DNA from 4 places in the Lysinibacillus sp. UBA5990 genome. Region 1 is predicted to be linked to each of the others. Evidence: riboswitches for the same ligand, from Rfam matches in the RefSeq annotation. Region 1 holds a riboswitch; each other region holds the start of a gene.
What was found. A riboswitch is a leader RNA that binds a small molecule or an ion and turns the genes downstream of it on or off. The one in region 1 is predicted to bind S-adenosylmethionine.
Positions count from the first base shown of each region.

Region 2: linked by a shared signal. The riboswitch ahead of B3D94_RS12150 (bifunctional homocysteine S-methyltransferase/methylenetetrahydrofolate reductase) and the one ahead of B3D94_RS21105 (Na+/H+ antiporter NhaC family protein) in region 1 are both predicted to bind S-adenosylmethionine.
Region 3: linked by a shared signal. The riboswitch ahead of B3D94_RS04380 (MetQ/NlpA family ABC transporter substrate-binding protein) and the one ahead of B3D94_RS21105 (Na+/H+ antiporter NhaC family protein) in region 1 are both predicted to bind S-adenosylmethionine.
Region 4: linked by a shared signal. The riboswitch ahead of B3D94_RS07245 (O-acetylhomoserine aminocarboxypropyltransferase/cysteine synthase family protein) and the one ahead of B3D94_RS21105 (Na+/H+ antiporter NhaC family protein) in region 1 are both predicted to bind S-adenosylmethionine.

Region 1 is NZ_DJAY01000015.1:1,691,771-1,697,494, reverse strand. It holds gene B3D94_RS21120 (class I SAM-dependent methyltransferase) at 1-255, opposite strand, end outside; gene B3D94_RS21115 (LysE family transporter) at 1,253-1,573, opposite strand; gene B3D94_RS21110 (DUF3953 domain-containing protein) at 1,712-1,948, shown strand; SAM riboswitch class I at 2,066-2,169, shown strand; gene B3D94_RS21105 (Na+/H+ antiporter NhaC family protein) at 2,274-3,554, shown strand; gene B3D94_RS21100 (VanZ family protein) at 3,828-5,249, opposite strand; gene B3D94_RS21095 (DUF554 domain-containing protein) at 5,482-5,724, opposite strand, start outside.
Region 2 is NZ_DJAY01000014.1:31,264-36,987, forward strand. It holds gene metH (methionine synthase) at 1-282, opposite strand, end outside; gene B3D94_RS12150 (bifunctional homocysteine S-methyltransferase/methylenetetrahydrofolate reductase) at 275-2,122, opposite strand; SAM riboswitch class I at 2,212-2,311, opposite strand; gene B3D94_RS12155 (protoporphyrinogen oxidase) at 2,414-3,808, opposite strand; gene B3D94_RS12160 (globin-coupled sensor protein) at 3,999-5,291, opposite strand.
Region 3 is NZ_DJAY01000007.1:18,857-24,580, forward strand. It holds gene B3D94_RS04370 (methionine ABC transporter permease) at 1-549, opposite strand, end outside; gene B3D94_RS04375 (methionine ABC transporter ATP-binding protein) at 542-1,567, opposite strand; gene B3D94_RS04380 (MetQ/NlpA family ABC transporter substrate-binding protein) at 1,662-2,492, opposite strand; SAM riboswitch class I at 2,581-2,686, opposite strand; gene B3D94_RS04385 (PPC domain-containing DNA-binding protein) at 2,809-3,312, shown strand; gene B3D94_RS04390 (pyridoxal phosphate-dependent aminotransferase) at 3,360-4,523, opposite strand; gene B3D94_RS04395 (hypothetical protein) at 4,993-5,136, shown strand; gene B3D94_RS04400 (carbon-nitrogen family hydrolase) at 5,569-5,724, shown strand, end outside.
Region 4 is NZ_DJAY01000010.1:109,721-115,444, reverse strand. It holds gene B3D94_RS07255 (homoserine dehydrogenase) at 1-197, opposite strand, end outside; gene B3D94_RS07250 (hypothetical protein) at 669-1,055, opposite strand; gene B3D94_RS07245 (O-acetylhomoserine aminocarboxypropyltransferase/cysteine synthase family protein) at 1,382-2,686, opposite strand; SAM riboswitch class I at 2,803-2,916, opposite strand; gene B3D94_RS07240 (glycerol-3-phosphate acyltransferase) at 3,072-3,704, shown strand; gene B3D94_RS07235 (DASS family sodium-coupled anion symporter) at 3,906-5,387, shown strand; gene B3D94_RS07230 (succinate CoA transferase) at 5,469-5,724, opposite strand, start outside.

The sequences.
Region 1 (5,724 bases):
GGGAGTCGGCGCTAGTTGAACTTGCGTAATCCATTTTAATAATTCTCTCGATTTGCCTTTATATTTTTTGGCAATTTCCTCGTTGAAGAATTCAATACCTTGCACCATATTGTCTTCAATGCTTTGAAATTCATCCTTGGAGATTAATTCCTGTGCTAGATAATCATCAAATATTTTCGGCGTATCAAATTGACTATGGTGGGCTCTGCTAAAGGCGGCTATTAATGAAGTTATACTAGATTTCTGCTTCTTCATCCGAACACTCCTTACAATAAAAAATAGGATTCCCCTGGCCAGGAGAATCCTATTATATAAGAAAAAATATCAAATGTAAATTATAGAACAAATAACTTTTTTTGTCAAGTTTTTGTGTATGTCCAGCAGTTTGAATGTGATTAAAATATAATTGGATATTTTTATTTATAAAAAAGGTAGTATTACAGAAGATGGGGTAGAGGGTATATTTGGTTTGCCATTCAAGTAATCGATTAAAATATTTTTAAATTTTATGTAACTTATTGCAACGTCAACCGTCTATCTCATTAGTAGAATACAAAAAAACTAAAGCAAGCTAGTAACATTCACTTTTCTCAAAAAGACCAGGATTCACTTATTTCGTGACTTCCTGGTCTTTTTGTGCGGGTAATCCTATTTTTTACGAAAAAATAGGACAAATAATGAAACCTTTTAGCTGTTTATGCGTATTCATAAATGAATCTAAAGCTAAGCAATATTAATTAGTAAGATTCACTTTCACTTAAAAGGCTAGAACTTGCATAAATTATGTAGGTATCTAGTCTTTTTTGTAGGTTTCCTACTTGCAAAATACATAGGACATGCGTAACTCCTATGCTCGAAAAAACATAAATTCCTACCAAAAATTGAATGGAAAATATTTTAACTTGTTCCACGCCCCAACTTAGCGTAGTATTAATACGAATCAAAACTAAGTAAGTTAGTAAGATTCACTTTCACAATAAAACCAGGCGCTCTTCTATGAGGGGCATCTGGTTTTTTGTTTTATGAGATTTTAAGAGAATTAATTTATGGGGTAATCTAGCCCTCTACCACCACTACTAGTATTTGGCAGGCATCATGCAATGAAATGTGCTAATGTGACAGATATAAACACACGGATAAGCGCTTATTTTTTCTCTGCCACCAACATTAAAAACATAGGTTTTTCAAAACCATTCAAGAATACATAAAAAGTAACGTACAAAAAGAGTAATTCTGAAATAAACGAACCTATTTACATAAGCCTTTTCCCCATTATTTTACCACCTATGCTACTTAAATATGAAAGGATTAGCTCCCAAAGGATTGAAACGGTGATAAATCCGAAGAAGAAGGGAAGTAAGCTTTCAGTAGCTGAATGTCCAATAGTTGTACATGCTACACTGCTACCAACCGTTGCGAACCAAACGATTGCAGTTGGTGCAGAAACTACTAACCAAACGCCTGTAAAAAAATAGGCCCATAATGATGTCTTTTCAATCGCTTCTCCATGTAAATCTAGCTTTTTAGGCGCAAACGTATCTCGGAAAGCTTGGAAGGTTAAAAGGCAAAGCATGATTTAAATGACATGAAAAATATCTCTTGATCTTAGTTGTTGGGCTTACATTTGTCATCTCACCCATCATAGAATTTGTTTATTCAAAAAAGGTTAGATAATTGATAGTATTCGTTCAAGCAAAAAGGGGGAATCATTTTGTTAAAAACAGTACAAATTATTTCATCAATGATAGGCATCACGCTTTCCATTTACGGACTTATGACACATGATTATCGGTTAAACTTTTTAATGATCCTTTTTCTAGGTTTATTTATGTTAACATTAGGAATTAATGAATTTCGGAGAGAGAGAAAATTATATGGTTGGTTTCTAGTCGGGGTATTTATCTTTTCTGTTTATGTGTCCATTCAAAGCTTCGTATTATTAGTCTAAAAAGTTGAATTCCGCACTTGATGATAATTCTGAGAATTTTTTCTAATTAAAAATATGTTGCAATTATGGATATTTTATTTTAGTATTTTAATATTGTGTCAAAAATAATATTTTTTCTTCTTATCAAGAGAGATGGAGGGACTGGCCCGATGAAATCTCGGCAGCGGAACTATTAAGTTACTGTGCCAAATCCAGCAAGCAATGTTCTTGATAGATAAGAGGAGCGTTTTAAATATAAGGCCTCTTCTTGTTATTTCAAGATGAGGCCTTTCTTATGGTGAAAAAATAAAAAACATGGCTGATTTTTAATATTTGGAGGTAGACAATGAAGAAAGAGAATCCATGGGCGCTAATCCCATTTGTTGTTTTTATGATTTTATTTATTGGTTCAGGGGTTATAATGGGTGATTTTTATGCGTTCCCTGTCATTGTAGCCATCAGTATTTCGGGTGCTGTAGCTCTAGCGATGAATCGAAAAGAATCGTTTTCCCGAAAGGTTGATATTTTTTGCCAAGGTGCGGGAAATTTAAATGTCATGCTGATGGTTATTATTTTTCTATTAGCAGGGGCATTTTCAGAGGTAGCGAAGGGGATGGGGGCCGTAGATTCCACTGTTAACTTTGCTTTATCGATTATTCCGCAAAACCTGCTTATCGTAGGTTTATTCATCATTGCCTGTTTCATCTCTCTATCCATGGGTACATCAGTGGGGACGATTGTTGCGCTGGCGCCAATTGGAGTTGGGATAAGCGATCTTACGGAGCTATCTATTGCTTTAGTGATGGCAGCGGTTGTAGGCGGTTCGATGTTTGGTGATAATTTATCTTTTATTTCAGATACTACTATTACTGCCGTTCGTTCACAAGGCGCGCAAATGAAGGACAAATTTAAGGTCAATTTTTGGATTGTAATGCCAGCAGCTATTATCACAAGCATTATTTTAGGGTTTATGACATCCGGGGAAGCAGCTCAAGTAGAGCATCTAAGCTATAATTGGATAAAAATTATTCCCTATGTTTTAGTTATTATTTTAGCGTTATCTGGAATGAATGTTTTCCTCGTTCTTGCATTAGGGATTATTCTCGCCGGTGCTGTTGGCTTAGCAGATGGTAGCTATCACATAATGAGCCTTATACAAAAGATTGGCGAAGGAATGGAAGGGATGTATGAAATCGCCTTTCTAGCTATATTAATAGCTGGAATGGTGGAGGTTATTAAATTTAATGGTGGAATTGACTTTTTGCTCCGTCTTGTAACGCGCAGGATTAAATCGCAGAAGGGTGCTGAATTTGGTATAGCTGGCCTTGTGGGTCTAACTAATTTATCTACGGCTAATAATACAATTGCTATTTTAATTGCCGGGCCGCTTGCCAAAAATATTGCTGACCAGTATGAGATTGAGCCGAGAAAGTCCGCAAGTATTTTAGATATTTTCTCCTGTACAGTCCAAGGTCTTCTCCCATACGGAGCCCAATTCCTTGTAGCCGCAAGCGTAGCTAAAATATCGCCAGTTAGTATCTTGCCGTACTCTTTCTATCCAATTCTTATTGGTATTTGTGGTATGATAGCGATACTCATTGGATACCCGAAAAAAAAGAAAGCCTAAACTTTATTTTCAGACTGTAGACAAAAGCCGTTGAGAAGTTCACTCTCGATGACTTTTGTCATTTTTAATATTTGGTAATATACTACCAAATTCAACATACTCTTTGAAGGTAGATGCTCTCTAAACCTAATTGATCATTCGTTAACATTTCTAATTGTTCACGCTCATAGATTTGATTTTTCGTCATCGAAGCCCTTTACAGTCGAAAATAACAAAGCCCAGTTGCTCTATTAATTGGAGCCTGGGCTTTGTTTAAGTATTTGGAACGAGCTGTTACTTTCTTGCCTGAATTAAAGTAAACCAATCATTGTCGTTGAACTTGCCAGAAACATTGTATATGGGCTGATAGAATCCTTTTGTATCATACATATACGAAAGCTCAATCGATTCAATCTCAATTTGGTCTCCTTTTTTTATAATCAGGTCTTCCTCCTGTACGAGTGCGTTATACTTTATTTGAGGAAAATCGCCTTCCTTTATTCGTTCATATATTTCTGCAGGAGACAGTATATTTACCTCCCGTATAAATTGATTTTCATGAAGACTGTATGTTAATGAATAAATGTGACCATCCGGCTTTAGGCCAAGACTGGCCTCTCCAGTCCAGTAATCTTTATTTACATCAGGACGGTCTGGTAACGTCCATTCAAATTCACCATCCTCCTGTACAGCAAATTCTGCATCTTGAGGTGGTAGTATAGAAAGTTCATCCATCAATGACTTCGCCTTTTCTTCTTGCCCTTCAGCTGAAGTTTGCTCCGGCGAATAATTATTCTCGGTTAACCACCATTGTCCCTCTGAATTATTTGTAACCAATGTATACGGGACCCCATTTTTATCTTCCACTAGCGTTTCGTCATTTTCCTTGGCATCAGATGCATTCATCTCTGATAACCCTAGTTTCTGTTGTAATAGGTCTTTTACGTCATCCTCTTGAATGATTTTCTTATAGACAGGAGCAACGATGGGTGCTGCGCTTAATTCCAATGATGTGGATACATGAACATCTGACATTTTTGATTTTGTATATGCGTTTATTGCTAGATGACCAAACTCCTGTTGGGCGTAGACAATGTTCATAACGATAAAGATTAAGCCCATCAATAGAGGTATAGCAAGGTTTCCAATCAGTGTTTTTACCTTTACCTTTTTGTTATGGACAATAGAAGTGACAAGTTTGTATAATTGGTAGCCAATAATACCGCCAAGTGAGTTATTGATTAAATCATCAAGCTCAAAAATCCCTGCTCCTGAAAGTGCTTGATAAGTTTCGATAGAGGCTGTCGCACCTACAACTACTAGAAGAAGCCACTTAAACTCTTTAAATTTAGCCATAAGTAAAGGTAAAAACATTCCTAATGGTACAAACATTAATATATTAAATAGACAATTTTGGAGATCACGTAAAGAGTATTTTTTCCACGCGTCTATATAACCGCTGAATGGCTGAAGGTTCAACTGCATGAAATGTGAAGTTCCACGGCCAATCACTGTTAGCTCCAAAACAAATACAATATATCCGATAAAGACTGCTCCAAGAAGAAGCTTCTTTACAGGAATTTGTTTTTGGTGATCTGATCGTCGTCTTTGATAATAAAAGAAATAAAGTCCAATTAGTAAAAATTCAAGGCCAATAATTATAATGACGGGCAGCATCAAAATTTTGATGTTGCTCATGATTTCAGTAATTCCCAAGATGTGATACTCCTTTTTCTGATGATGATTTTCAAATGCTATATGCCAGATAATTCTCAGTAATGTCGACCTTCATTATTGTAAATGGAAATTATTAATAATTAGAGAGAATATTTATGAAGATTTCTTAAGAAAAGGGAAAGCCCAAGCACGCAATTATTTTGTGCTTGGGCAGTTAACTTGTTCGTTATAGACAATAAACTTGATTGTTAATAAGGATTTTGATCGCTCTTTAATGTATAAACAAAAATACAATAATAGGGATTATTAATGATGGCAGAAGATTTAAGGTATTACATTTTTTTATGCCTAAAATACTTAAACCAGACGCTAATATCAATATACCTCCTATAATCGTCAATTCATTTAGAAGATCATTATTGATGGAATTCTCCATTAAACTAGCTATTAAATAAATGGAACCTTGCCATAGAAATAGTACAATACCTGCAACAGCTATCCCAATACCAAATGT
Region 2 (5,724 bases), on a different contig from region 1:
AATTTCTTCCGCTTTTGCACCTAGATTATATTCATTTAATACAAGAGGTGTTCCACCAAATGTATTTGTACAAATAATATCTGCCCCTGCCTCTAAATACTTATGATGAATTTTCTCAATGACATCAGGTCTAGTAAGCACTAGATTTTCATTACAACCATCTAGGTCCTCCCCTCCAAAATCATCTGCTGATAAATTTTCATTTTGCAGCATTGTTCCCATTGCGCCATCAAGAATTAGTATTCGTTTATCAAGTTGTTCTTCAATTAAGTGCTTAGCCATTTATACTTACCCCTTTTTTCTGTTCATCCAATTGCTCTATATATTTCATTAATTCTAATGTCACATCGTAGCGTAAAAATGGTGTAATAAGGTAAATGCCGTTGAAATATTGCGCAGCCACTTCTACTAATTCCTTGGCAATTGCAATGCCCTCAAGTGTGGCGCGTTCCTTATCTTCACCACATGCTTTCATCCTTGATAAAGCGTCTTCAGATAATTTTATGCCTGGCACCTCATGATGTAAAAACTCTGCACTTTTATAACTCGTAACGGGCATAATACCAAGATAAATCGGTGCTTGTAAATGCTTCGTTGCTTCATATATTTCTATAATTTTTTCCTTTGTATAAACAGGCTGTGAAATGAAATAGTCTGCCCCATGCTCAATCTTTTTTTCTAAGCGTGCCACAGCACGATCTAAAACACGAACATTTGGGTTAAATGCAGCAGCCACAGAGAAATTTGCCTTTTTCCGTAGTGGTTTCCCTGAGAAAGAGATCCCTTCATTTAATTGCTTAATTAGTTGGATAAGCTCCATAGAGGAGACATCGTATACGCTAGTGGCACCAGGAAAATCTCCAACTTTCGTTGGGTCACCCGTAACAGCTAGCACATCATGAATTCCTAAGGCATTTAACCCCATTAAATGCGATTGCAGACCAATTAAATTACGATCTCGACAGGTAATATGTGTCAAGGGGCGTACGCCATTATTACTCTTCAATAAGGCCCCCATTGCAATATTGCTAATACGTGGAGATGCCAATGAATTGTCTGCCATCATAACTACATCGGCACCTGCCTCATATAGTTGTTTGGCCCCTTCAAGAAATCCTTCTATTTCTAAGTGTCTAGGTGTATCCAACTCTACGATGACCGAGCGTTCACGCTTTACTTTTTCATGAAGTGGTTCAAATTTAGCTGGCTCGGCATCACGAACAATCTCAATCTTTGCAGGCTTCGCATGCTTTTCACTAACTGGTGATAGCTCTTCTAAATACTTCTTTGCAGCTGCAATATGCTTTGGTGTCGTACCACAACAACCCCCAATTAGGCGAACACCCTGATCACGCAGTTCAACAGCAGCGCGACCAAAATAATCAGCCTCCGACTCATAAACAACACGCCCGTCCTCTAAATCTAATAGCGAAGCATTTGGATAGGCTGACATAAATGCCTTTTCCGGAAGTTCTACACCCTCAAACGCTTGAATCGTATGATATGGACCTAGACGGCAATTGACACCAACAATATCTGCACCAAGAATCTCTAACTCATGTAGCGCATGATTTAAAGACATACCATTTTGTAGAACACCAGGCTCATGCATAGATACTTGAGCAATTATCGGTATATTAGTTTTGGTGCGTAGCATTTTTAAAGTCGCTGTTAATTCTTCAAAATCATAATAAGTTTCGAGTAAAAGGCCATCAGGATTTCCTGCAAGTAACACACTCGCCTGTTCTTCAACGGTCGCTAATATGTCATCTAAAGTTGCATCGCTTTTACGAATGCCACGAATTCCACCAATTGTTCCTAAAACAAATTGACTGCCATCTGCTGCAGCTCGCTTGGCAATAGTAATAGCTGCTTCATTAAATTGTTGGACACTTGATTCTAATCCATAGCGAGCTAATTTAATGGCATTGGCACCGTACGTATTCGTTTGAATAATATCAGCACCAGCTGCGATATATTCTCTATGAATCTTTTCAATTAATTCAGGTCTCTGAACATTCATTTCCTCATGACAATACTCCAATCCATAGCCATACAACACTGTGCCTATTGCACCGTCTGCCGTCAATACATGTGTTTTTAATCTTTCAAGCAATCCCATAAAACTAGCCTCTCTTCCTCTATTTCTGTATAATAAAAAGCCTTCTTTTATATAAAAAGAAGGCTTTAACGACTCATCATTATTGTTCCTTCTCATCTTCGACTCAACGGTCTTCTGGATTTAGCACCTGACAAAAAGTTGGTTGCTGAAGCTTCAATGGGCCAGTCCCTCTGCTTCTCTTGATAAGAATTATTAAGTATGAATTTTTTAAATAATTAAAAGAATCATATCGTTTACAGACGAATGAGTCAAGACTATTTCACATAACAAAGAAATTTTTCGTTTAAAAACTTAGAAGTTGGATAGTTCTTCCGCAAGCTCTTCACCAATTTTTTTCCCATTTTGAATGCAAGCGCCGATACCTACTCCAAAATAAGAGCAACCCGCTATCGATAAATTCGGATAGTTTTCATTCAGCTCTAATAGTAAGCCTTGCAGCGCTTCCCGGTGAGCTAAGTCATATTTAGGCATTTGATCAATCCACTTTGTGACATTCACAACGGTTGGCTTTTCATCAATTCCTAGGCTTTTGCGAACATCTTCTAATGCGACGGCTGCCAATTCGTCGTCATTCATTTTACGTAACTGCTCATACGCCGGATTAATACTCTTATAGAATAGGCGAACAAGTAGCTGATTGTTTTTCGATGTATGCTTCCACTTGCGACTCGTCCAAGTTGCTGCATTACAAGTGACATCAGAATTATGCGATACAATATAGCCTGTTCCATCCGCAGGTAAGTTTGCATCAGGCACATCAAAGCCTAGATAAATAGTAATGGCTGATGCTGTAGTAAACTGATCAAAATAATGTGTTAAGGAGTCATCCTGCAATATACTTTGAACCGCTTCATTCGGTAGCGCTAGAACAACATAATCTGCCTCAATGTTTTGTCCATTTGCTAGGGAAAGCAAATATTGGTTCCCCATTTTTTGGACATGATTTGTGGCTACCCCTTTAATGATATCTACCTCTGTTAATGTCTGTTCTAATCGCTCAATTAAAGAGGATAATCCATTTTGAAATGAAATAAATTTTTTATTAGCAGCTTTAACAAATTGCTCACGATTCGCATCAAAACCTTTTATGATACTTCCATAGTCATTTTTATAGTCAATTAAATACGGTAAAGTGGAGGCAATAGAAAGTTGATGTAAATCACCAGAATAGACACCTGCTAGAACAGGTGCAATTTGATTTTCTACTAGCTCTTCGCCAAGATAATAAGTTAAAAATTCCCCTATCGAGCTTTCTTTTGTAAAACCTGCATTGGGTAACGTTAAATCTTTTAAAGCTTCTTGTTTGGCCTGATCAGAGATAAGTGTGCTTTCCTCAAGAGATGCCACACTCATAGGTATACCGAAAGTAGAATCCGCTGGAATGGCGTGCAACTCGTTATTTGTATAAATATAGGATATACCTGTTTCGTTGTAAACGAGATGATCTTCAAAGTCTAGCTCTTGCACTAGCTCCATTACACCTTTATGGCGAGCTACAATAGAGTCAGCACCAGTTTCCATAATAAAACCTTGTTCATAGGCTGAGCATAATTTGCCACCTAAATATGTATTTTTTTCTACGAGCACTAGCTGAACATCTAAATTTTTTTCCTTCACTTGACGCTGTAGATAATGCATTGTGCATAACCCAGTAATACCGCCACCTAATACAACAACTGTTTTCATAGTAAACCGCCCCTATTTTTAGTTCTGTCTACAGTATAAACTTATTTTCATTGAAAATTACGTTAAACCCTTTACAAATTTAGCAAAAATAGAGCTATCTCGACCGTGAGATAACTCTAACTCTAAAAATTATGCTTACTAAACACACATTATAATGAGTACTATAGTGTTTAATATAGCTACTAGTGATCTAGCTTTTTAAATTTTGGGCAAAGCTAGCTAATTTTTCTGCTGAGTTCGTTACTTCAGTAAAAGAAGTACCCAGCCCACTTAATATACCTGCGATTGCTTGTATTTTCGTCGCCATGCAATCATTTTGATCTTTTGCTTCTGTCATTGCCCCTACTATATTTGTAAATTGTCCTTCCGTGTGTAACATATTATCCTCACCAGATGCCACCTCATCTTGGATATGAATGAGAGATTGCTCTAATTTTCCTGTGCGTTCACTCGTTTTTTGCAACAATAATGCAACAGCGGTGACAGATTCCTTTGTTTGAATGGATAATTTACGTACTTCATCAGCTACTACACTAAATCCCTTCCCTGCTTCTCCGGCACGGGCTGCTTCTATAGCGGCATTTAAGGCCAACAAATTGGTCTGATTGGCAATATTGGTAACGACACTCATAATCGTTTCCATTTCCTTCGACATATCAGATAATTGTTCAATATTCTCTTCTATATCATGAAGAGATTGAATAATATTATGCATATTTTGTGATTGTCTCTTTAAACATTCACGTCCATCCAATGCTTGGTTTTCAGCCAGAGTAGACACTTCTAGTGATCTCTTTGCCAATTGTTCAATTTCCCCAGACTGCTCGCTTAGTCTGCAAAATGAACTATTGGTTTCCTGTGAAATGGTTGCAAGCAATTCCGAGGATTGTACAATTTGTCGTTCAATTGCTTCCTTTTCTTGTTCCATGTTTTCATTATGCTGTTCAACTGTATTTTCATATGCCTCTAAAACAAGTTGCTGCTCGAAATTGCAAATTTTAGAAATGGCTCTTATTGTATTAAACTGATCTCGTGGATGATCGATATGCTGTTCAACCAAGTCTATAAATGAGAGAGATAAATCTTGAAACGCGCAAATATACCATTGTGTTCTAAGCCCAATATGAACGTGCACCTTTGCAATTTTCACACGCCTTTGGTAAAACACCTCATCAATCGTTCCGTTAAACATTTCAATAATATGCTGCCGTAACGTTACTTTAAGCTTTTCTACAGAACTATGATGACTAATAATATTTACCAAATGTTGTTCGGTACCGATCATATTGTAAAAACGGTTTACGATGTGATCAACATTGTCCATAACATACGGTTGGAATGCTTTTAAATATTGTAAGTCCTCCTTCGTTACATTCAGCATTTCAATTTGTTTCACCATTAATTGGCGATTAGACAGGTCCATTTTCACCGTATATTGCTGTAAATCCAACGCCTTCATCTTACTCTGTTTTTGAAAAATCACTTATCTTCCCTCTTTCGTTCCGTTTACTTTATCAGGCTGAGAAACAACAAATACCTTTTAGCATATTGATTGATACAACAAAAAATACCGATTAATAGGCTTACCACATTACTATGATCCCATTTGCTTCAGCTATTTCATTTGTCACACTTCTTCCTCCAAAAGCAGTCACAATGTTCTATCATGAATAAAAGGTGAATTGCACTCAACGAACAGATCTTCTTTATACATTGACTACAGTCGATTTATTTATGTATGATTCATTTCAAAATTACTCATTTACCTTAAACATTTTAAAAATTACTGTCAATTTTATTAATACCATATTTTAACATAATATGTATATAAAGTCCTTACTGTTACATTGTCTGAATATCATTTAAAAAAAGCTACCACAATATTATTGGTAGCCTTTTGTTTCCTTTGTTTGTTT
Region 3 (5,724 bases), on a different contig from region 1:
ACCATAACGGTAGGCTAGGTCGCCTAAACCGCCAGCACCAACCATTCCCGCCATTGCTGTTGCGCCAATCAATCCAATTGTAGCGATTGTTAAGCCTAAAATAATGGATGGGCGTGCTTCGCGTAATAATACATGCCAAATGATATGGCGACGTTTAATACCCATAGCTGTGTAGGCTTCGACAACGCCCGAATCAACTTCTAAAAGCGCTGACTCCATCAGTCGTGCAATATAAGGAGCCGTATAAACTACAAGCGGAACAATAACGCCTTTAACGCCAATCGTTGTACCGACGATAACCTTTGTAAAAGGTAAAATGAAGAATAGTAAAATGATGAATGGCACTGAACGGATAATATTAATGACTAAATTAAAAAATTGATAGAAAAATTTATTTTCGAAGGATTGACCAGGTCGTGTTAAAACAATTAAAAGTCCTAAAGGTATACCAATTAGAATCGAAAAGAATAATGAAATTCCGACCATTTGAAATGTTTCGATAATTGCTTTGCCAATAACCTCTGACCAATCATTAAAGAAATTATTCATGGATCTCTCCTCCTAACTCTTCCACAGTAACGCCATTCTCTGCAAAATAGGTTAGCGCCTTTTGAACAATGTTGGGCTCTCCGTTTAAATGCACCACAATATTACCAACAATGCCATTTTTTAATTCAATAATATTGGCTGTTAAAATGTTTGGTTGTACATCATATACTTTGCTGACTTCAGCCAATAATGGCTTACCAGTACTTTCTCCAAGAAATGTTAAACGAATGACGCTACCTGAAACATTTAACTGCTCAATAAGAGAAGGAGTTAAGTTACGTTGTGAAATGGTACTTAAGAACTTTCTTGTAGTAGGGTGTTGTGGTTTTGCAAAGAGCTCGATAGCCGTACCAAATTCAACTACTTTCCCTGCTTCTAGAACAGATACCTCATCACAAATTTTCTGAATGACATTCATTTCATGTGTAATCAGTAGGATTGTAATTCCTAATTCACGATTAATTTTTAACAATAGTTCAAGAATAGCCTCTGTAGTCTCAGGATCAAGCGCACTTGTTGCTTCATCACTAAGTAAAATTTCAGGCTCTTGTGCTAAAGCTCGTGCAATTGCGACACGTTGCTTTTGTCCACCTGAAAGCTGATTAGGGTAGCTATCTAGCTTTTCTGTTAAACCTACAATTTCGGCATATTTAGCCACACGATTTTTGACGTCTGTTTCGTTATATCCAAGTAGCTTTAAGGGAACTGCGATATTGTTATAAACGGTTGCTGTCTTTAAGAGATTAAAATGTTGAAAAATCATACCGATCTTTTGTCGTGTTTGACGTAAGTCATGAAGTGAAAGGGTAGTAATATCCACATTGTCAATCAAGACTTTGCCTGCTGAAGGACGCTCTAGTAAATTAACACAACGAATCAGCGTACTTTTACCAGCACCGCTATACCCAATTACCCCATGAATTTGTCCTTTTTTTACATGAAGATTGATGCCATCTACAGCCTTTATACTGCCTTTTTTCGTCTTATATTCTTTTGAAATATTTTGTAATTGAATCATCAGATTGGTTGCTCCTTTCTTAACTTCTAAAAAGCAAGAATCTGCGCGGTTTCCATAGTGGAAATTTGGCAGATTCTTTAGCTTATCGCACGTATTACCAGCTAGGGATTACAGAACCTTTGAATTCCTCTTCAATGAAGTGGCGAACTTCATCAGATTGATAAGCCTCAATGAACTTTTTAATCGTTGGGTCGTTTTCATTTTCTGCACGAACGACAATGTAGTTCACATATGGAGAGTCAGTAGATTCTAAAAGAATAGAGTCCTCTTGCGGATTAATGCCAGCTTCCAGCGCAAAGTTAGTATTAATAGCAGCTACATCTACTTCACTAAGCTGTTTTGGAATTTGTGCAGCTTCTAATTCTATGAATTTTAAATTCTTTTTGTTTTCTTCCACGTCACGAACGGATGCTGTTAAGTCCGCTCCATCTTTTAATTTAATATAGCCTGCCTCTTGTAAAACAAAGAGAGCACGCGCTCCATTTGTTGGGTCATTCGGTAAGCCAAATGTTGCGCCTTCAGGAACGTCATCCAATGATTTATATTTTTCAGAGTAAATACCCATTGGATTTAAAATTGTTTTGCCAACCGGTACTAAATCTGTATCGTGATCTTTATTAAATGTATCGAGGAAAGGCTTATGCTGATAGCTGTTTGCATCAAGATCACCTTCAGCTAAGGATGTATTTGGTAAAACATAATCAGAAAATGATTTTAGTTCTACTTCTAGACCTTTTTCCTTTGCGACTTTAGCAGCTACCTCTGCAATTTGCTCATGAGGTCCTGAAGTGACACCCACGACAATTTTATTTTCATCGATAGCTTCGCTTTTTCCTTTACTATCTTCTTTAGAGCCACAGCCCGCTAGTGCTGCTACTAATGTAAGACTTGCTAAACCTACTAAAAATTTATTTTTCTTCTTCATGAAAACGACCTCCAAAAATTGTTTTATCGGTTTTTGAAAATAAAAAAAACTCTCTTACAAATTAAGAGAGGCTCATGAAAAAAGTCCTCTCTTATCTATCAAACGAATTTCGTTTGCAGGATTTAGCACCTTCCTTCATAAAAGGAGGTTGCCGAGCTTCATAGGGCCAGTCCCTCAGCTACTCTTGATAAGAGATTCATATTATATTTTTGTATTTCCGATAGAACTAATATAATTTATAGGGTATAGTAAGTCAATAAATATTTTTAAAATTTTTTATATTGTTATAATATTTTGTCGCGAAGGAGGGTGAAGAATGTCCGTAAGAGTTAATTATGGCATAGGTTCATTTGGTAAGGTGATTAGTGCTCGTCTCCTCATGGGAACAGACATTATTGAAGGAATTGAGGCACTTTGTGAAGAGAATAAAATTGAATCGGCAACCATAATTAGTTGTATTGGTAGTTTTCAAAAAAGTAGCTTTGTTTATTTAGTACCAGATGAAACTTCCCACATTAAAGTTCGATTTAGTGATGTGGTCGAGAAAGAGGGGCCACTCGAGTTTATCCAAGGTTCAGGAGTTGTTTGTAAGCGTGATGCACAATATGAAACGCATTTCCATGGTTCCATGAGTGATCAATGGGGAGTGGTTTCAGGCGGTCATTTTATAAAGGGCGGAAATATCGTCATAACAGCAGATGTAGTGCTGGCAGAAGTTCAAGGCATTCAGCATATCCGTCAGTTGGACGATGAAACAGGTCACATGCAATTTTATCCATTAGAACATGGATTAGATCTTCCAAGGAAAATTGAAAAATAGTAAGTCCTGTAGCTAGAGAAAGCTACAGGACTCCATTTTGTTCCATGCTAAAATAAGTTCAATTGCTCAATTCTATGGATGGCTTCTCGTAAACGTTCCTCGCTTACAAGCAAGCCAATACGCACATAGCCTTCCCCATATTGACCAAAGCCATTACCTGCGGCTACCGCAATATCAGCTTTATCGAGCAATATATCAGCAAATTGTTCGCTAGTAAAACCTAATGGGACAGGGAGCCAGGCAAAGAAGGAGCCCTTTGGTGCCGTTACTTGCCAGCCAATTCTATGAGCTTCTTCGGTTAGAACATTTCGACGACGCTCATAGGTAGCTCTTAGCTCATCTGCACATTCCTGCGAAGAGGTCAGTGCAATAGCTGCTGCGTGTTGAATAGCAGGGAATTGACTACAAAACAAATGATCTTGAATAAGATTAATCGCGGCAATCAAATCAGAATTGCCTACAGCAAAGCCTATGCGCCAACCTGCCATATTATAAGTCTTTGATAATGTGTACATTTCGATTCCAACTTCTTTTGCACCATTTGCCTGTAAGAAACTAATAGGTTTATTGCCATCAAATCCAATCGCACCATAAGCAAAATCATGTGATACGATGATATTATGCTCCTTAGCAAAACGAATGGTTTCTTCAAAAAATTCAAGTGTTGCTGTACCACCAGTAGGATTATTTGGGTAATTTAAGTAAAGTAACTTGGCTTTTTCCTTAACTTCTTTAGGGAGGGCATCATAATCAGGTAAGAAATTATTCTCAGCAAAAAGAGGCATTACTTCAAAATTTACATCACCTAATACAACTCCAGATAAGTAGTCTGGATAGCCTGGGTCTGGTAATAGCATCGTATCACCAGGATTTAACACAGCCAAAGGTAGCTCAACAAGACCAATTTTTGTGCCACCAAGAATGGCTACTTCAGTGTCGGGATCAATCTCCACATCATATTCCCGTTTATAAAAGTCAGCAGCGGCTTGACGTAATTCGCCGATACCACGGAATGGCGAATATTTGTGGTTTTGAGGATTTTCAGCTGCTTCCTGTAATGCTTGGATGATATGAGTAGGCGTAGGTTGGTCGGGATTTCCTTGCCCAAGATTAATCACATCACGTCCTTCTTCCAGGGCATTGTTTACTTTTTGGACGAGCGCCGCAAAAAATTGAGTGGGTAATTGCTGTAGTTTTTTAGAGAATTCCATGCATGATCACCTTTTTCAGAATATAATAATTATTATTGAAGAATATGAAGCAAATAGTAGTACTTTTTTTGTTAATTGTCTAGACCCTTTATAGACAAAGGATTGAAATACTCTAAAAAACCACAGGCGACCAATAAGCGACTAGATTACAGTATTTTATTAAATAACTCTATCGCTGTTCGTTTATCTTCTTTAGTCAAGTGGCTATAGGTATTCATTGTCAATCCTACATCACTGTGTCCTAATTGTTCTTGAATTATTTAAGCTGCTGAACGTGAATTAGCACATATTATTGATATTGTGATAGTTTCGCAAATAATTTATTACTTCTGAAAAGGGCATCTGCTCTTAACTGTCTGGGAGCTTTAATAAATTAAATAAAAAAATTAATAAATATAAAGGGTTTTATCAAATAATGTAGAATATTACATTTGTAAGGAATAATTCAAATAATTAGGAGGTGTGTGATGTGAAAAAAGCAAAGAAATTATTATTTATCCCTTTTGCTACGATTGCGATTTTAGCTATTTCTACTTTCGGTACACCAACTGATGCATTAGCTAAGCCTGGTCATCCTTTGTGTGGTGGTGCAGGTCCTTGTATTGTCGCGTGATGTTGTTAGATTATCAATTTGAACAAGAGATTGCCAAATCAACATGTAAATACTTAAAGTCACATTCACTTGGGTGTGGCTTTTTATTATGGCTTGAGAGTAGTTTTCGTGTATATCGGAAACAAGCAATTGAGACTACTAAGTTGGTAGTTTTTTTATAAATTTAATAACTTTCCTAATACTTTAATTTATCCTTAAAAAAGGATTATTGAGTGGTCTATCTTTAATAAAATCAGGAGACTTCAAGTGACCAAAAAAGCGACCAAACGACTGAATAAATATAAATTAGTTTACTTTTAGATGTAGTATAATGAAAATCAAAAGAAGGAAAGTGTATTGAAATACACACTTTGGAAGTCGAATAAACTCTAATGTACACGTAATATGAAAGGTAGTACTTTTTTTTGTTAATTGTCTAGAGGAGGAATGAATATGAAAATCGGTTGTATTCAGTTAAACATTGGCTTCGGCAAAGTAGAAGAAAATTTTACACGGGCAGAGGACAAGATTCGTAAAGCCGCAAAACTAGGGGCAGAAATTATTGTGCTTCCGGAAATGTGGAATACGGGCTACGCACTGGAGAAGCTT
Region 4 (5,724 bases), on a different contig from region 1:
ACATCATCCATGCTTGTAGTCATCAAATGTGCTGTGCCTGGCACACGTTCACGGCTAGCATCTGTTACAAGAATCTTCGCTACTTCCAACTCAATACCTAATTTATTTTTAAGATCTTCTCGCTTTTCATTTAATATATGATAGATCCCTTGACCTACCGTTCCAAATCCTAAAATCGCTGCCTTTATAGTTGCCATTCTTATTATTCCCTCCAACTTACATTCCGCAGTTTCATCAAGCCAAACTCTCCGTGGGGTTGTGCCAAATCATTTGACACCAACCGCAGGTCTTAGCCAACCCTTAATTTTGGATAAATTTTGATATTTAGTACATGTTAGATCATATACAAATTCAAATAATTCGAAATTTAACTTAAAGAAAATTGTAACGCATATATATACTTTACACAAGAAAAATCTTTCTAGGAAGGACATTTGTTTTCCCTAGACGTGCAAAAGAAATCGGTTTCATTCCTTTTACTATACGTTTTTTTAGTTTATCCATAAGATTTGAACAAATATTGACTCTTTACTCTCAAACTTTGATGTCTTTCTTCTATTATATATGTATGTTCAGACACCCATAAACCAGCTAAATAAATAAACTACTATAAAAAAGGCTCATTCCCTGTAGCAGCAGAGAATGAGCCTAAATATATGAGGGATTATTTAGCTCGCTTTTGAAAGCAATTGAAAACGATATTGTGTTAAAGCTTGTTGAACAATACTAATTTCTTCTTCTGTAAAATTTGGTATTGCATACGTACGTTCTACTAATTGAAATGTACCATATTTCAAATAAAATTCTGTTGCTGGAAGCTGTATGTGGCTCACACCATACTTCTCATATGTCTCATAAACTTCCTTAACCATATAGCCATTATCATTTGCGCAAACCTGTTCCTGATACGCTGAATGACCGAAAATTTGCTGCCATTTATGTTCCACTAATGTAAGGATGTGTTGAATGGATTGATTGTTAACAAATACACGACCTTCATTTAGTTCATAAATTAGATAAGATGCAATGTTTTGCGCACTATAGAGATTACCCATTTTAAACACTCCTTTATCATTAGTTTTTTGAAGAGTAGCCACTGGCTATGTAACTACTCTCCTATCTATTCAAAAGTGGGGGAGCACTTATGAAAACATTTACCTTTTCAACAAGGTTTTTCCGTACACTTAACTTAATTCCAAGTATATAACAAGGTTTTATTAAAGTCAATAATACATATGAAATTACTCGGTATTATTTTTTAAAAGGTTCTGATAATTACCGGATGAGACAGTTGGTTAATGTAGCAACGTTTGACGTATACCAAATGAGGCTATTCGAATGAGAAAATACGTAAACGCTACAACATTCGCCTGTCATTCTATTAAGCTTCTACTGTTTGTTCTGTTGTTGCTGTTGCCTGAGTAATAGCCTGCTCTAAATCTGCAATGATGTCCTCCACTGCCTCTAAACCGATTGATAAGCGAATGAGCGATTCGGTTACGCCAGCTTGTATTAGTTCATCTGCGGATAATTGTTGGTGTGTAGTAGATGCTGGATGGATAATTAGCGACTTAGCATCCCCTACATTTGCCACATGTGAAAACAGCTTTACATGATCAATAAGCTTTCGACCTGCTTCACGTCCACCTTTAATGCCAAATGTAAGCACTGAACCGAAGCCATTTTTTAAATACTTTTTCGCCAACTCATGTGTTGGAAAATCTTCTAGGCCATTATAATTTACATATTCCACAGATGGGTGGTTACGTAAATATTCAGCCACAGCTAAAGCATTTTCATTGTGTTTAGGGATACGCAAATGAAGCGTCTCTAAACCTTGTAATAGATTGAAAGCTGCATCTGCACTTAATGTTGGTCCAAAATCACGTAACAACTGTACACGCAGCTTTGTAGCAAAAGCTGCAGAAGCTGTATCGATTCCATAGCGTAAACCATGGTAAGAAGCATCCGGCTCTGTAAAGCCTGGGAATCGCCCACTAGTCCAATCAAACTTACCAGCGTCTACAACAACACCACCTAAAGTTGTCCCATGACCACCTATCCATTTCGTTGCTGAATGAACTACCACATCCGCACCGTAGTCAATTGGTGTAGAACCATAAGGAGAAGCAAATGTACTATCGATAATTAATGGTAAGCTGTTGTCATGTGCAATCTTAGCTACAGCTTCAATATCTAAAACCTTTAAGCTAGGATTACCGTAAACTTCAGCGAAGACAGCTTTTGTTTTATCGGTAATGGCAGCCTTAAAATTCTCTGGGTTTGTTTCATCTACAAAAATCGTTTTAATACCATAGTTTGGTAATGTATTAGCGAATAAATTATACGTACCACCATATAAAGAACTAGCAGCTACAATTTCATCTCCTGCTCCAGCTAGATTTAAAATAGAAAATGCAATAGCTGCTGCACCAGATGAAAGTGCTACTGCTGCTGTTCCACCTTCTAATAAAGCCACACGCTTTTCAAAAACATCCACTGTCGGATTCGTAATTCGCGTGTAAATGTTCCCCGCCTCCTCTAAAGCAAAAAGACGTTGCGCATGAGCAGTGTCTTTAAAAACGAAAGCAGTTGAACGGTAGACAGGAACTGTTCTAGAACCCGTCACAGGGTCTGGCTCTTGACCACCATGTAACAGTAATGTTTCTGGTTTAAAATTTGTCATTGTGTACCTCCATTTGGTTATTTTTTTACGATGGTACCGGAGATGAGGAGGATTTTTCTGTAGAAAACAAAAACCCTCTTCAGCTAAGAAGAGGGTTGCGGTTGCAAGTTTTCCTCCCCTTATCTGCCAGATCCAAGTAAGAATCTGTAGGAATTAGCACCTTAGTAAGTTCATCACCTACTGGTTGCCGGGCATCATAGGGCCTATCCCTCCGCCGCTCTTGATAAGAGTATGAGATTCAATTTCCATCGTTGTTACAAAGTATAAGCATAGAGTTTTTTTCTGTCAACATCTAAATTTTATTTTTTCCGAAACTTCTGTCTGCTCTTTTACGTAGTAAGAACGCATACACTATTTTAGAAAAAAATTTGAAAGGAGTATTTTTATGGTAAAAGCCGTGATCTGTTTTCTAGTTGTCGGCTATTTGATTGGCTGTATTCACGGTTCTAAGGTGGCACAATTTTTATCCGGGGTTGATTTAAAAAAAGCTGGTCATGGCAATGCTGGTGCCTCTAATGCTACGCTTTCACTCGGCTGGAAATATGGCGTTTTAGTAGCTCTTATCGATATTGGCAAAGGCGTCGCAGCCATCGTCGGTGCACATTTTTATTTAGCAGATGCAACACATTTAACAGCAGAACAAACATGGCTCCTCACCTACTTGTTAGCTGCAGGGGTTATTTTGGGGCATAATTTCCCTTTTTATATGGGCTTCAATGGTGGAAAAGGGACTGCCTCTATCATTGGAATTTTACTTGCGGTTGATTGGAAGATTGGTTTATTTGCACTTATTCTTTTTGTTATTTTATCTTTTGCAACGAACTATTTAATTGTTGGGGTATTAGAATTTTACCTCGTTTTTTGTACAGCTACTTATTTATGGATTCCTGGGCTAGGTCCGATTATTATTGCCATTCTACTTTTTGGTATTGCTATTATTTTGCACATTGAAAATATTCAACGTTTAATCAATGGAACCGAGCCTAAAGTTACTGCTGCCTTCAAGAAAAAGAAATAATATTTTTTAGGAGGTATTTGTATTTTTTATGACCACAAATTATCTCTTTAATTACTATTAAAGCTGTAAAACAGACATATTTCGCTTCCTTTCATTCTATACAATAAACGGATGAATTCTTATCTTAAGAAAACATTATATTGACCGATGTTATGGATAATAACTGTCATTTTTATGTAGACGTAGAAGGGATGAGAAAATATGTCTTCACCTAAACAAGCAACAATGAAGCGTAATTTAAAGCCTTTATGGATTGGGTTGGCTTTTGCTTTATTAATTATCATTATTTTTTTACCTAATAACGGTGAGCTACCTGTAGCTGGGCAGCGCGCTTTAGCCATTTTAGCTTTCGCGGTTATCCTGTGGGTAACAGAAGCCGTTTCATATCCTGTTAGCTCTGCAATGATTATTGCACTCGTCACTGTTTTACTAGGACTTGCACCATCCATGGATGACCCAACAACACAACTAGGTACCGCTAGCGCCTTAAAACTATCATTAAGTGGTTTTAGTAATTCTGCCGTGGCCCTAGTAGCAGCGGCTCTTTTTCTAGCAGCAGCCATGCAAATTACCAATTTGCACAAACGACTTGCTCTTTGGATTCTTTCACTTGTAGGAACAAAAACAAAAGCCATTGTTTTCGGTGCTATATTAGTTTCAATTGCCCTTGCATTTTTTGTTCCTTCGGCTACTGCACGTGCTGGCGCAGTAGTCCCTATTCTTCTTGGGATGGTTGCAGCATTCGGTTTACCACGTGATAGTCGACTTGCTGCTTTACTCGTTATTACTTCTGTACAAGCCGTCTCCATTTGGAATATCGGTATTAAAACTGCGGCAGCGCAAAATATGGTTGCTTTAAATTTCATCCAAGAGCAATTTAATGTGAATATTTCATGGGGTGCTTGGTTACTTTATGCTGCCCCATTCTCGATTATTATGTCAGTAGCCTTATTTTTCATTATGATTACGCTTATAAAGCCTGAGACGAGCAATATTGAAGGTGGTAAAGAAGTTATCAAGAGACAGTTGGCTGAGCTTGGACCGTTAAAAGCACCTGAGATTCGATTGATCGTTACATCATTAGTTTTACTATTTTTCTGGGCAACGGAAGGCAAGCTTCATCCATTTGATACAACAACGGTTACAATTATCGCCATTGCTGTACTACTAATGCCTAAAATCGGCGTTTATTCGTGGAAGGAAGTTGAACCTCATATTCCTTGGGGAACAATCATTGTCTTTGCAGTTGGTATTATGCTCGGAACTATTTTACTAAATACAAAAGGTGCAGCATGGTTATCAGATAAAGTTTTTGGTTCACTTGGTCTAGATACTATGCCAATTCTTGCTACGATTGCTATCGTAACATTATTTAATATTCTTATTCATTTAGGTTTCGCTAGTGCAACAAGCTTAGCCTCTGCACTTATACCAGTGTTTATCGTGCTAGCTTCCACATTAACAGCTAATGTTGATCAGGTTGGTTTTGTTATCGTACAACAATTTGTTATTAGCTTTGGTTTCCTATTACCAATTAGTGCACCGCAAAATATGCTTGCCTACGGTACAGGAGCGTTTACAACAAAGGATTTCCTGAAATCAGGTATTCCATTAACGATTCTCGGCTTCCTCCTAATTTTGCTGTTCTCTGCAACTTATTGGAAATGGATTGGCCTACTATAAAGCATTAATCGTTTTAGATAAATTTATACACTAAAAGGCCTTGAGGGAGCAGCTGTCCTTCAAGGCCTTTTTATTAAAACTCTATTTTGATAAAGCTGGATCTTTCATTGTTCCACTTTTTGCGTAATTAACATGCCATGACAGCGCTTTTTCAAGATCATGCGGTGTATGATGTCCACCAGTTGCCTCATTAGCGTCATTAAAGTATTGCCATAGCTGCTCACGATAATCAGGGTGTGCACAATGATCAATAATTAGCCCTACACGTTCTTTCGGAGCAAGCCCACGTAAATCAGCCACTCCCTGCTCTGTTACAATAACATCAACATCATGCTCT